2 linked regions of the Kitasatospora fiedleri genome follow. The protein of the gene in region 1 interacts with the protein of each later gene in a pairwise test. Links are inferred from orthologs where the notes say so. Each region holds a gene or a part of one and is shown on either strand. Other genes may lie near its edges.

The links.
Region 2: the proteins of ndk (region 1) and QMQ26_RS12775 interact in binary tests that used the Escherichia coli proteins (3 or more experiments, as listed by UniProt). The link is inferred for Kitasatospora fiedleri from one-to-one orthologs.

Annotation. Positions count from the first base shown.
Region 1 is NZ_OX419519.1:2,585,469-2,589,905, reverse strand. The notes cover bases 1-2,991. They hold ndk (nucleoside-diphosphate kinase), read left to right. Parts: upstream 1-1,284; coding sequence 1,285-1,698; downstream 1,699-2,991. Other genes in these bases: QMQ26_RS12065 (rod shape-determining protein), read left to right, coding at 2,063-2,991; QMQ26_RS12075 (DUF4233 domain-containing protein), read left to right, coding at 811-1,188; folC (bifunctional tetrahydrofolate synthase/dihydrofolate synthase), read left to right, coding at 1-804. Also shown: more of QMQ26_RS12065, read left to right, coding at 2,992-3,088; rod shape-determining protein MreC, read left to right, coding at 3,199-4,134; rod shape-determining protein MreD, read left to right, coding at 4,134-4,437. UniProt on the Escherichia coli protein: Major role in the synthesis of nucleoside triphosphates other than ATP. The ATP gamma phosphate is transferred to the NDP beta phosphate via a ping-pong mechanism, using a phosphorylated active-site intermediate.
Region 2 is NZ_OX419519.1:2,748,640-2,753,534, forward strand. The notes cover bases 1,133-3,969. They hold QMQ26_RS12775 (uracil-DNA glycosylase), read right to left. Parts: upstream 2,988-3,969; coding sequence 2,277-2,987; downstream 1,133-2,276. Other genes in these bases: QMQ26_RS12765 (CoA transferase subunit A), read left to right, coding at 1,133-1,574; QMQ26_RS12770 (3-oxoacid CoA-transferase subunit B), read left to right, coding at 1,571-2,215; QMQ26_RS12780 (HAD-IIA family hydrolase), read left to right, coding at 3,303-3,969. Also shown: more of QMQ26_RS12765, read left to right, coding at 801-1,132; more of QMQ26_RS12780, read left to right, coding at 3,970-4,082; QMQ26_RS12785 (hypothetical protein), read left to right, coding at 4,310-4,534. UniProt on the Escherichia coli protein: Excises uracil residues from the DNA which can arise as a result of misincorporation of dUMP residues by DNA polymerase or due to deamination of cytosine.

The sequences.
Region 1 (4,437 bases):
GAGACCACCGGCGAGATCGCGGTCGAGAAGTCCGGGATCATCAAGCCCGGCGCGCTCGCCGTGGTCGCCCAGCAGCAGCTGGACGCGGCCGAGACGATCCTGCGCCGCGCCGTCGAGGTGGACGCCACGGTGGCCCGCGAGGGCCTGGAGTTCGGCGTGCTGCGCCGCGAGGTCGCGGTCGGCGGCCAGCTGGTGACCCTGCGCGGCATCGGCGGCCACGAGTACCCGGAGCTCTTCCTCCCGCTGCACGGCGACCACCAGGCGCAGAACGCCGCGCTGGCGCTCGCCGCGGTCGAGGCGTTCTTCGGCATCGGCCAGGGCGGCGCCGAGCACCTGGACGAGGAGAAGGTCCGGCAGGCGCTGTTCGGCGTCTCCTCCCCGGGCCGGCTGGAGGTGGTCCGGCGCAGCCCCACCGTCATCCTGGACGCCGCGCACAACCCGCACGGCGCGCAGGCCGCGGCCGGCGCGATCGGCGAGGCGTTCGGCTTCACCAAGCTGGTCGGCGTCATCGCCACCAGCGGGGACAAGGACGTCACCGGCCTGCTGGAGGTCTTCGAGCCGATCCTCGCCGAGGTCGTGGTCACCCAGAACTCCACCCACCGCGCGATGCCGGTCGACCGGCTGGCCGCCCTCGCCGTCGAGGTCTTCGGCGAGGACCGGGTGCAGGTCGAGCCGCGCCTGGACGACGCGATCGACGCCGCCGTCACCCTCGCCGAGGAGGAGGACCTCGGCGGCGCCGGCGTCCTGGTCACCGGCTCCGTCATCACGGTGGGCGAGGCGCGCCTGCTGTTCGGAAGGAAGTAGCCGCCGATGCGCACCCTGTGCTCCTCCACCCTGATCGGCGAGGCCCTGCTGATCATGTTCGCCGGCCTGGTGGCGATGAAGCTCACCGACGTCGGCACCGGCACCATCTGGGCGGTCAGCGCGGTGGCGATCGCGCTGTGCGTGCTGCTGTGCGGCGTGATCACCCGCCCCGGCGCGGTGTACGTCGGCTGGGCGCTGCAACTGGCCGTGCTGGCCGGCGGGCTGGTGCTGCCGACCATGTACGTCTTCGGCGTGGTCTTCGGCGGCCTGTGGTGGTGCTCGGTCCACTACGGCCGCAAGATCGACGAGTTCAAGGCCCGGCGGGCCGCCGCCGAGTCGGCCGCCGCCGAGTCCGCCGTCGACGGGGCCGCGGCTCCGGCCTGACCGGCCTGACGTGGGACTGGGCGACGGGGTGCCGACCCGGCCGGGGTAGTGTCGGGGGCACAGTCAGGCACGACCGAACACCTCAGGAGCCGTACCGTGTCCCAGCGCACTCTCGTCCTGCTCAAGCCCGACGCCGTGCAGCGCGGCCTGGCCGGCGAGATCATCAGCCGGATCGAGCGCAAGGCCGGCTGGCGGTTCGCTGCGATGGAGCTTCGCACCTTCGACCGCGCCACCCTGGAGCAGCACTACGCCGAGCACGTCGGCCGCGACTTCTACGAGCCGCTGCTGGGCTTCATGACCTCCGGCCCGTCGATCGCGCTGATCGTCGAGGGCGAGAACGTCGTCCCCGGCATCCGGGCGCTGGCCGGCGCGACCGACCCGCTGGCGGCCGGCGCGGGCACCATCCGCGGCGACTACGCGACCATCACCCGGGAGAACCTGATCCACGCCTCGGACTCCCCGGAGTCGGCCGAGCGCGAGATCAAGATCTTCTTCCCCGCGCACGCGTGAGGATCCGGTAGCGATCCGGTGCTCCGTGCCCCCGCCGGGCATGGAGCGCCGCCCACCGGGAACGAGCAGCTCAGGGGCCGGACGGCGGATCGGGTTGCTCCCTCTGGGCGTTAATCCTCAAATCACGGAACCCTACCCTCCGACACGGCGTCCCAATGCCAGGAGAAGCTGATTCGCCCCCGGAGAATGGGCGGCACGCCGTACCCGCCGCCCGCGCTGACCGGCGTGACTACGATGGACCCAACTCACGGGCACGGAGCGGCTGCTCAGCCGCCGTCAGCCCTCTCGCGGGCCCGCACGGCCGGCCCGCTCCCCGCCCTTGATCCGAACTCGGGAAGGCACTCGACATCCCATGGCGAACAACCTGTCGTTTCTCGGCCGGGACCTGGCGATCGACCTAGGCACCGCGAACACGCTGGTGTACGTCCGGGGCAAGGGCATCGTGCTGAACGAGCCGTCGGTGGTGGCCGTGAACACCAACACCGGCGGAATCCTCGCGGTCGGGGCCGAGGCGAAGAAGATGATCGGCCGGACCCCCGGCAACATCGTCGCGATCCGCCCGCTCAAGGACGGCGTGATCGCCGACTTCGAGATCACCGAGCGGATGCTGCGGTACTTCATCATGAAGATCCACCGCCGCCGCTACCTGGTCCGCCCGCGGGTCGTGGTCTGCGTCCCCTCCGGCATCACCGGCGTCGAGCGCCGCGCCGTGGTCGAGGCCAGCATGCAGGCCGGCGCCCGCCAGGTGCACATCATCGAGGAGCCGATGGCCGCGGCGATCGGCTCCGGCCTGCCCGTGCACGAGCCGACCGGCAACATGGTGGTCGACATCGGCGGCGGCACCACCGAGGTCGCGGTGATCTCGCTCGGCGGGATCGTCACCGCGCAGTCGCTGCGGGTCGCCGGCGACGAGCTGGACAGCGCCATCGTCCAGCACATCAAGAAGGAGTACAGCCTGCTGCTGGGCGAGCGCTCCGCCGAGCAGATCAAGATGTCGATCGGCTCCGCGTTCGGCCTGGAGGGCGAGAAGGACGAGCACGCCGAGATCCGCGGCCGCGACCTGGTCTCCGGCCTGCCGAAGACCGTGGTCATCTCGGCCGCCGAGGTCCGCGAGGCCATCGACGAGCCGGTGAACTCGATCATCGACTCGGTGAAGACCACGCTGGACCAGTGCCCGCCGGAGCTCGCGGGCGACGTGATGGACCGCGGCATCGTGCTCACCGGCGGCGGCGCCCTGCTGCGCGGCCTGGACGAGCGGCTGCGCCGGGAGACCGGCATGCCGGTGCACATCGCGGAGAACCCGCTGGACTCGGTGGCGCTGGGGGCGGGCAAGTGCGTCGAGGAGTTCGAGGCACTGCAGCAGGTCCTGGACGCCCAACCGCGCCGTTGAGCGTCGTCGGGCGTCGTTGAGCGCCACCGAGCGTCGTTGAGCAAGGCAATCCGAACTACACACCGAGCTGAGCCGATGAGCATGCAGCACGAAGGGGCGGCGGCAGCACCGTGAGGGACACCCGAGAGAGCCGACTACTGCTGGTCCTGCTGGTGGTGGTGGCCTTCGCCCTGATCACCGTGGACATCAAGGGCGGCCAGGACTCGCCGCTCGGCGGCGCCCGCCGGGCCGCGGCCTCCGCGCTCGGCCCGGCGGAGAACGCCGCGGCCGGCGCGGTCGACCCGGTCGCCGGCTACATCCGGGCGATCCGCGACGCCGGCACCCACCAGCAGCGGCTCGACCAGATCACCCGGGAGAACACCGAGCTGCGCCAGAGACTGGCCTCCTCGGACGCCGCGGCCGGCCGCACCAAGCAGCTCGACGACCTGCTGCACACGGCCGGCTCCGGCGGCTACACCGTCAAGGCCGCCCAGGTCATCGCGATCGGCGCGGCCCAGGGCTTCTCCTGGACCATCACCATCGACGCCGGCAGCGACGACGGCCTGACCCGCGACATGACCGTGATCGACGGCCAGGGCCTGGTCGGCCGGATCACCACCGTCGCCCCGACCACCGCGACCGTGCTGCTCGCCTCCGACCCCGGCTTCACCGCCGGCGTCCGGCTGGAGGGCGGCGGCGAGATCGGCTTCGCGGCCGGGCAGGGCGCCTCGCCGATGCGGATCGAGCTGCTGAACGGCCGGGCCCAGGTCAAGCCCGGCGACCGGCTGGTCACCTTCGGCTCGCAGAGCGGCCGCCCGTTCGTGCCCGGCGTGCCGGTCGGCACCGTCAAGGAGGTGCAGGCCACGCCGGGCCAGCTGACCAAGACCATCCTGGTCGAGCCGTACGTGCAGTTCACCCGGCTCGACCTGGTCGGCGTGGTGGTCGTCCCGCCGCGCACCGACCCGCGGGACGCCGTGCTGCCGCCGGTGCCCGCCGCCTCCGCCGGCGCCGCGGGCAACCCGCAGGCCCCGATCGCCGCCGCACCGCCGACCACCGGGGGGAACTGATGCCGCGTGTGAACCGGATTCTGCTGTCCGCCGTGCTGCTGGTACTGGCCCTGGTCATCCAGGTCAGCGTCCTCGGCCGGCTCCAACTGCCCGGCGCCACCCCGGACCTGCTGATGCTGGTGGTGGTCGGCCTGGCCCTGGTGTACGGGCCGACCGGCGGCTGCCTGGTCGGCTTCTGCGCCGGCCTGCTGGCCGACCTCGCCCCGCCGTCCGACCACGCGGTCGGCCGGTACGCGCTGGTGCTGTGCCTGGTCGGCTACGGCGCCGGCCTGCTCAAGCCGGAGGGCGGCCGGCAGCGCTCGG
Region 2 (4,895 bases), 160 kb from region 1 along the record:
AGCGGAAGGTGTACCTGTTCAGGCCGGTGACCTTGTCGGCGGCGGCCGGGCCGGAGATGAACAGCACCTTGTTCTGCGCGGCGATCGGGCCGACCTGGAGCGCCACGCCGGAGGCGGTGGAGCCCGCCAGGATCTTGTAGTTCTTGCCGATCAGGTCCTTGGCGGCGGAGACCGCCTTCGCCGGGTCGCCCGCGTCGTCCTGCTCGGCGACCTCCACCGGGTGGCCGTCCACGGCGCCGGTGCCCTTGGTGGCGTACGCGAGGCCCGCCTTGAAGCCCTCCAGGTACTGCTTGCCGTAGGCGGCCAGCGGGCCGGTCTTCGAGTACACCAGGCCGACCTTGACCGGGCTGCTGTCGCCCCGCCGCTCCCGGCCCCGGTCGAGGTGCCCGCGGTGCCGGCCTTCGCGCAGCCCGCGGCGAGCAGCACGCAGGCGGCCAGTGCGGCGAGCTTCCGGACGGGGCGTCTGTGGGTGGCGTCCGTGACTGGCATGGTGGGGGGCTCCTGACGTACCGGTGCTGGTGGGATGCCGGAACCGTAGGGGCGCGCCCGGTGGGACGACATGTGACGGAACCACACAGCGGCCGCCCGCACTGCGTGGCCCGCCGCCATGTCGCGGCGGCGGGCGGCCGGAGGTGTGCGGCGGGCACATGGCGGGCGCCCGCGCCATGGGGCCGTCCGCCATGGAAAGCCCCGGGGCCTGCGGGGAGGGTGGTGCGCCAGTCGGTCCCTCCCCTGCACCCCCTCTCCCCTGCACCCCCTCTCCTGCACCCCCTGCCCTCTCCTGGTAAAGGCGGCCCCCCTTGGACAAGGTCCTGGACTCCCCGGCCCGCGCGGTCGGGGACATTCCCGACGGCGCCCTGCTCGCGGTCGGCGGCTTCGGCCTGTGCGGCATCCCGTCCACCCTGATCGGCGCCCTGGTCGACGCCGGCACCACCGGCCTGCGGGTCGTCTCCAACAACTGCGGGGTGGACGACTGGGGCCTGGGCCTGCTGCTGCGGGCCGGCCGGATCGCCCGGATGACCTCCTCCTACGTCGGCGAGAACAAGGAGTTCGCCCGCCGGTACCTGAACGGCGAGCTGGAGGTCGAACTCACCCCGCAGGGCACCCTGGCCGAACGCCTGCGGGCCGGCGGCGCGGGCATCCCCGCCTTCTACACCCCGGCCGGGGCCGGCACCCAGGTCGAGGAGGGCGGCCTGCCCTGGCGCTACGCCCCCGGCGGCGGCGCGGTCGCGCTGGCCTCCCCGCCCAAGGAGGTCCGCGAGTTCGGCGGCCGCCGCCACCTGCTGGAGGAGGCGATCCACGCCGACTTCGCGCTGGTGCGCGCCGAGGTCGCCGACCGGCACGGCAACTGCGTCTTCCACGCCGCCGCCCGCAACTTCAACCCGCTGTGCGCCACCGCCGGCCGGGTCACCGTGGTCGAGGCCGACCGGATCGTCGAGCCCGGCGAGATCCCGCCGGACGCCGTCCACCTGCCCGGCGTGTACGTCGACCGGATCGTCGCCGCCGACCCCGCCGACCGCCGCGTCGAGCGGCGCACCGTCCGCCGCCCCGCCGCCCCGGAGGAGTCCCGATGACCACCGCCGCCCCCTCGGACCCGCGCGCGGCGCTCGCCGCCCGGGCCGCCCGCGAACTGCGCGACGGCCAGTACGTCAACCTCGGCATCGGCCTGCCCACCCTGATCCCGGACCACCTGCCGCCGGGCGTGCACGTCGTCCTGCACTCCGAGAACGGCATCCTCGGCACCGGCCCCTACCCGGCGGACGCCGACGTCCACCCCGACCTGGTCAACGCCGGCAAGGAGACGGTCACCGTCAACCCCGGTGCGGCGTACTTCGATTCGGCGTTCTCCTTCGGCATGGTGCGCGCCGGGCGGATCGACGTCTCGGTGCTCGGCGCGATGCAGGTCTCCGCGGGCGGCGACCTCGCCAACTGGATGATCCCCGGCAAGATGGTCAAGGGCATGGGCGGCGCGATGGACCTGGTCCACGGGGCCCGCCGGCTGATCGTGGTGATGGAGCACACCGCGAAGGACGGCACCCCCAAGATCGTGGACGAGCTCTCCCTGCCCGCCACCGGCCGGGCCGTCGTCCACCGGATCGTCACCGACCTGGCCACCCTCGACGTCACCCCCGAGGGCCTGCGGCTGGTCGAACTCGCGGACGGCGTCACCCTCGACCGGCTGCGCGCCGCCACCGAACCGCCGGTCCTCGCCTGAGCCGAGCACGGCCGGGGCCCGGGGGAGGCACTCCCCCGGGCCCCGGCCCCGGCTCGTGCCGCTACTTGTTCAGGTTCGGGATCTGCCAGTCGATCGGCTTCCGGCCGAAGCCCTCCAGGGCCTCGTTGATCTGCGAGAACGGCTTGCTGCCGAGGAACAGCTTCGCGGACAGCGGCGACGGGTGCGCGCCCTGGACGACCACGTGGCGGCCGGTGTCGATCAGCGGGAGCTTCTTCTTCGCGTAGCCGCCCCAGAGCACGAACACGCAGGGCTCCTCGCGGGCGCTGACCGCCTTGATCACCGCGTCGGTGAACTTCTCCCAGCCCTTGTTCTTGTGCGAGTTGGCCTCGTGCGCCCGCACGGTGAGCACCGCGTTGAGCAGCAGCACGCCCTGCTCGGCCCACGGCATCAGGTACCCGTTGTCGGGCACCGCCAGGCCGAGGTCGGTGTGCAGCTCCTTGTAGATGTTGCGCAGCGACGGCGGGGTCCGGACGCCCGGCAGCACGGAGAAGCTCATGCCGTGCGCCTGGCCGTTGTCGTGGTACGGGTCCTGACCGAGGATCAGCACCCGGACGTCCTGGTACGCGGTCGCGGCGAGCGCCGAGAACTCCTGCCCGGCGGGCGGGAACACCTCGTGCTCGGCGCGCTCGGCGGCCAGGAACTCGGTCAGCTGCGCGTAGTAGGGCTTGCCGGTCTCCTCGGCGAGCACCCCCCGCCAGGACTCGGGCAGTTCCGGCGCGCCGTTCGCGGACGTCTGGGCCAGCTCCGTCACGTTGTACCTCCCACCGGCCGCGCCGCACGGCGGCCGCTCTCACTCGTGCGTTCCGCGGGCCCGTCCCGGACCCGCCGCGGTGAACGCTACACAGTCGCGCCGACAGCCCGCTCCGCCCGCCGCGGCCCGGGGCCCGCGGGTGTTCTCGCGGATGTCGGCGGGCGCCGGCGGGCGCGGACGCCCCTGTGGCCGGCCGACCGGGACGACTAGGCTGATCGGCGTTGGGGCAGCCTGTGGCGCCCGGCCGGCCAGTGGTGTCCGGTCGGAGCGATCACGAAGATCGTTCGACCTGTGCAAGACCAAGGAGACACCCACGTGGCAGACCGCAAGCCCATCGAGACCTGGCTGACCGACATGGACGGAGTCCTCATCCACGAGGGCGTGCCGATCCCGGGGGCCGATGCCTTCCTCCAGCGGCTGCGTGAGTCCGGAAAGCCCTTCCTGGTGCTCACCAACAACTCGATCTACACCCAGCGCGACCTGCACGCCCGACTGGCCCGGATGGGCCTGGACGTGCCCGCCGAGCACATCTGGACCTCCGCCCTGGCCACCGCCAAGTTCCTGGACGACCAGCGCCCGGGCGGCACCGCGTACGTGATCGGCGAGGCGGGCCTGACCACCGCGCTGCACGACATCGGCTACGTGCTGACCGACACCGCCCCGGACTTCGTCGTGCTGGGCGAGACCCGGACGTACTCCTTCGAGGCGATGACCAAGGCCGTCCGGCTGATCAACGACGGCGCCCGGTTCATCGCCACCAACCCGGACGAGACCGGCCCGTCCGCCGAGGGCGCGCTGCCCGCGACCGGCGCGGTGGCCGCGCTGATCACCAAGGCGACCGGCGTGGAGCCGTACTTCGTCGGCAAGCCGAACCCGCTGATGATGCGGGCCGGCCTGAACGCGATCGGCGCGCACTCGGAGCACAGCGCGATGATCGGCGACCGGATGGACACCGACATCGTCTCCGGCATGGAGGCGGGCATGTCGACCTTCCTGGTCCTCACCGGCCTGACCCAGGCGTCCGAGGTCGAGCGCTTCCCGTACCGGCCGACCGAGGTGGTCCGCTCGATCGCCGACCTGGTCGAGCTGATCTGACGCCCCCGCGCCCGCTCGGACCGGACCGGACCGGGCCCCGGCGCACGGCCGGGGGCCCGGTCCGGGAACGGCGGGTGACCGGCCGGCCCCGGACCGTCGACCCCGGTGCGGGGCGTCTCAACACCGCCTTAAGCCGCCCGTAACTACCCTGACGTACCGTCAGTTACCGTACTGAGAACGGTTAGCGTCCCGGACACGCCCGCTCCGCCCGACGCAAGGGAGCCCCGATGGCCTCCGTCCACCGCACCGCCACCGCCCGCACCGCCACCGTTCGCGCCGCCGTGCTGCTGGCCGTCGCCGCCCTGCTGGCCGGGCCGGCCGTGCGGCTCGCCGGGTCCGGGGAGGGCGCCGCGGTGCTCAACGGCGTGCTGCTGTCGGTGGGCTCGGTGCTGCTGCTGACCGGCGCCGCGTTCGCCGTGCGGCACCGGTGCCGCCCCCCGTCCGAGCGCTGACCGGCCCCTCCCCCGGCCCGCCCCGCCGGCGGGGCGGGCCGGACCGGGCGGCCTCCGCCGCCGCGGCGGGCCGGGGTGGTTGAGTGGAGGGCATGAGCAGCACGCCCTCCGCCCCGTTCCGCGTCGGCCTGATCGGCTACGGCCTGGCCGGTTCCGCCTTCCACGCCCCGCTGATCGCCGGCACGCCCGGACTCCGGCTGGACGCGGTGGTCACCGCCAACCCCGACCGCCGCGCCCGGTTGCACCGCGACCACCCGGGCGCCCGCGCCCTCGACACCCCGAGCAGCTGTTCGAGGACGCCGACCGGTTCGACCTGGTGGTGATCGCCTCCCCCAACCGCACCCACGTCCCGCTCGCCCGC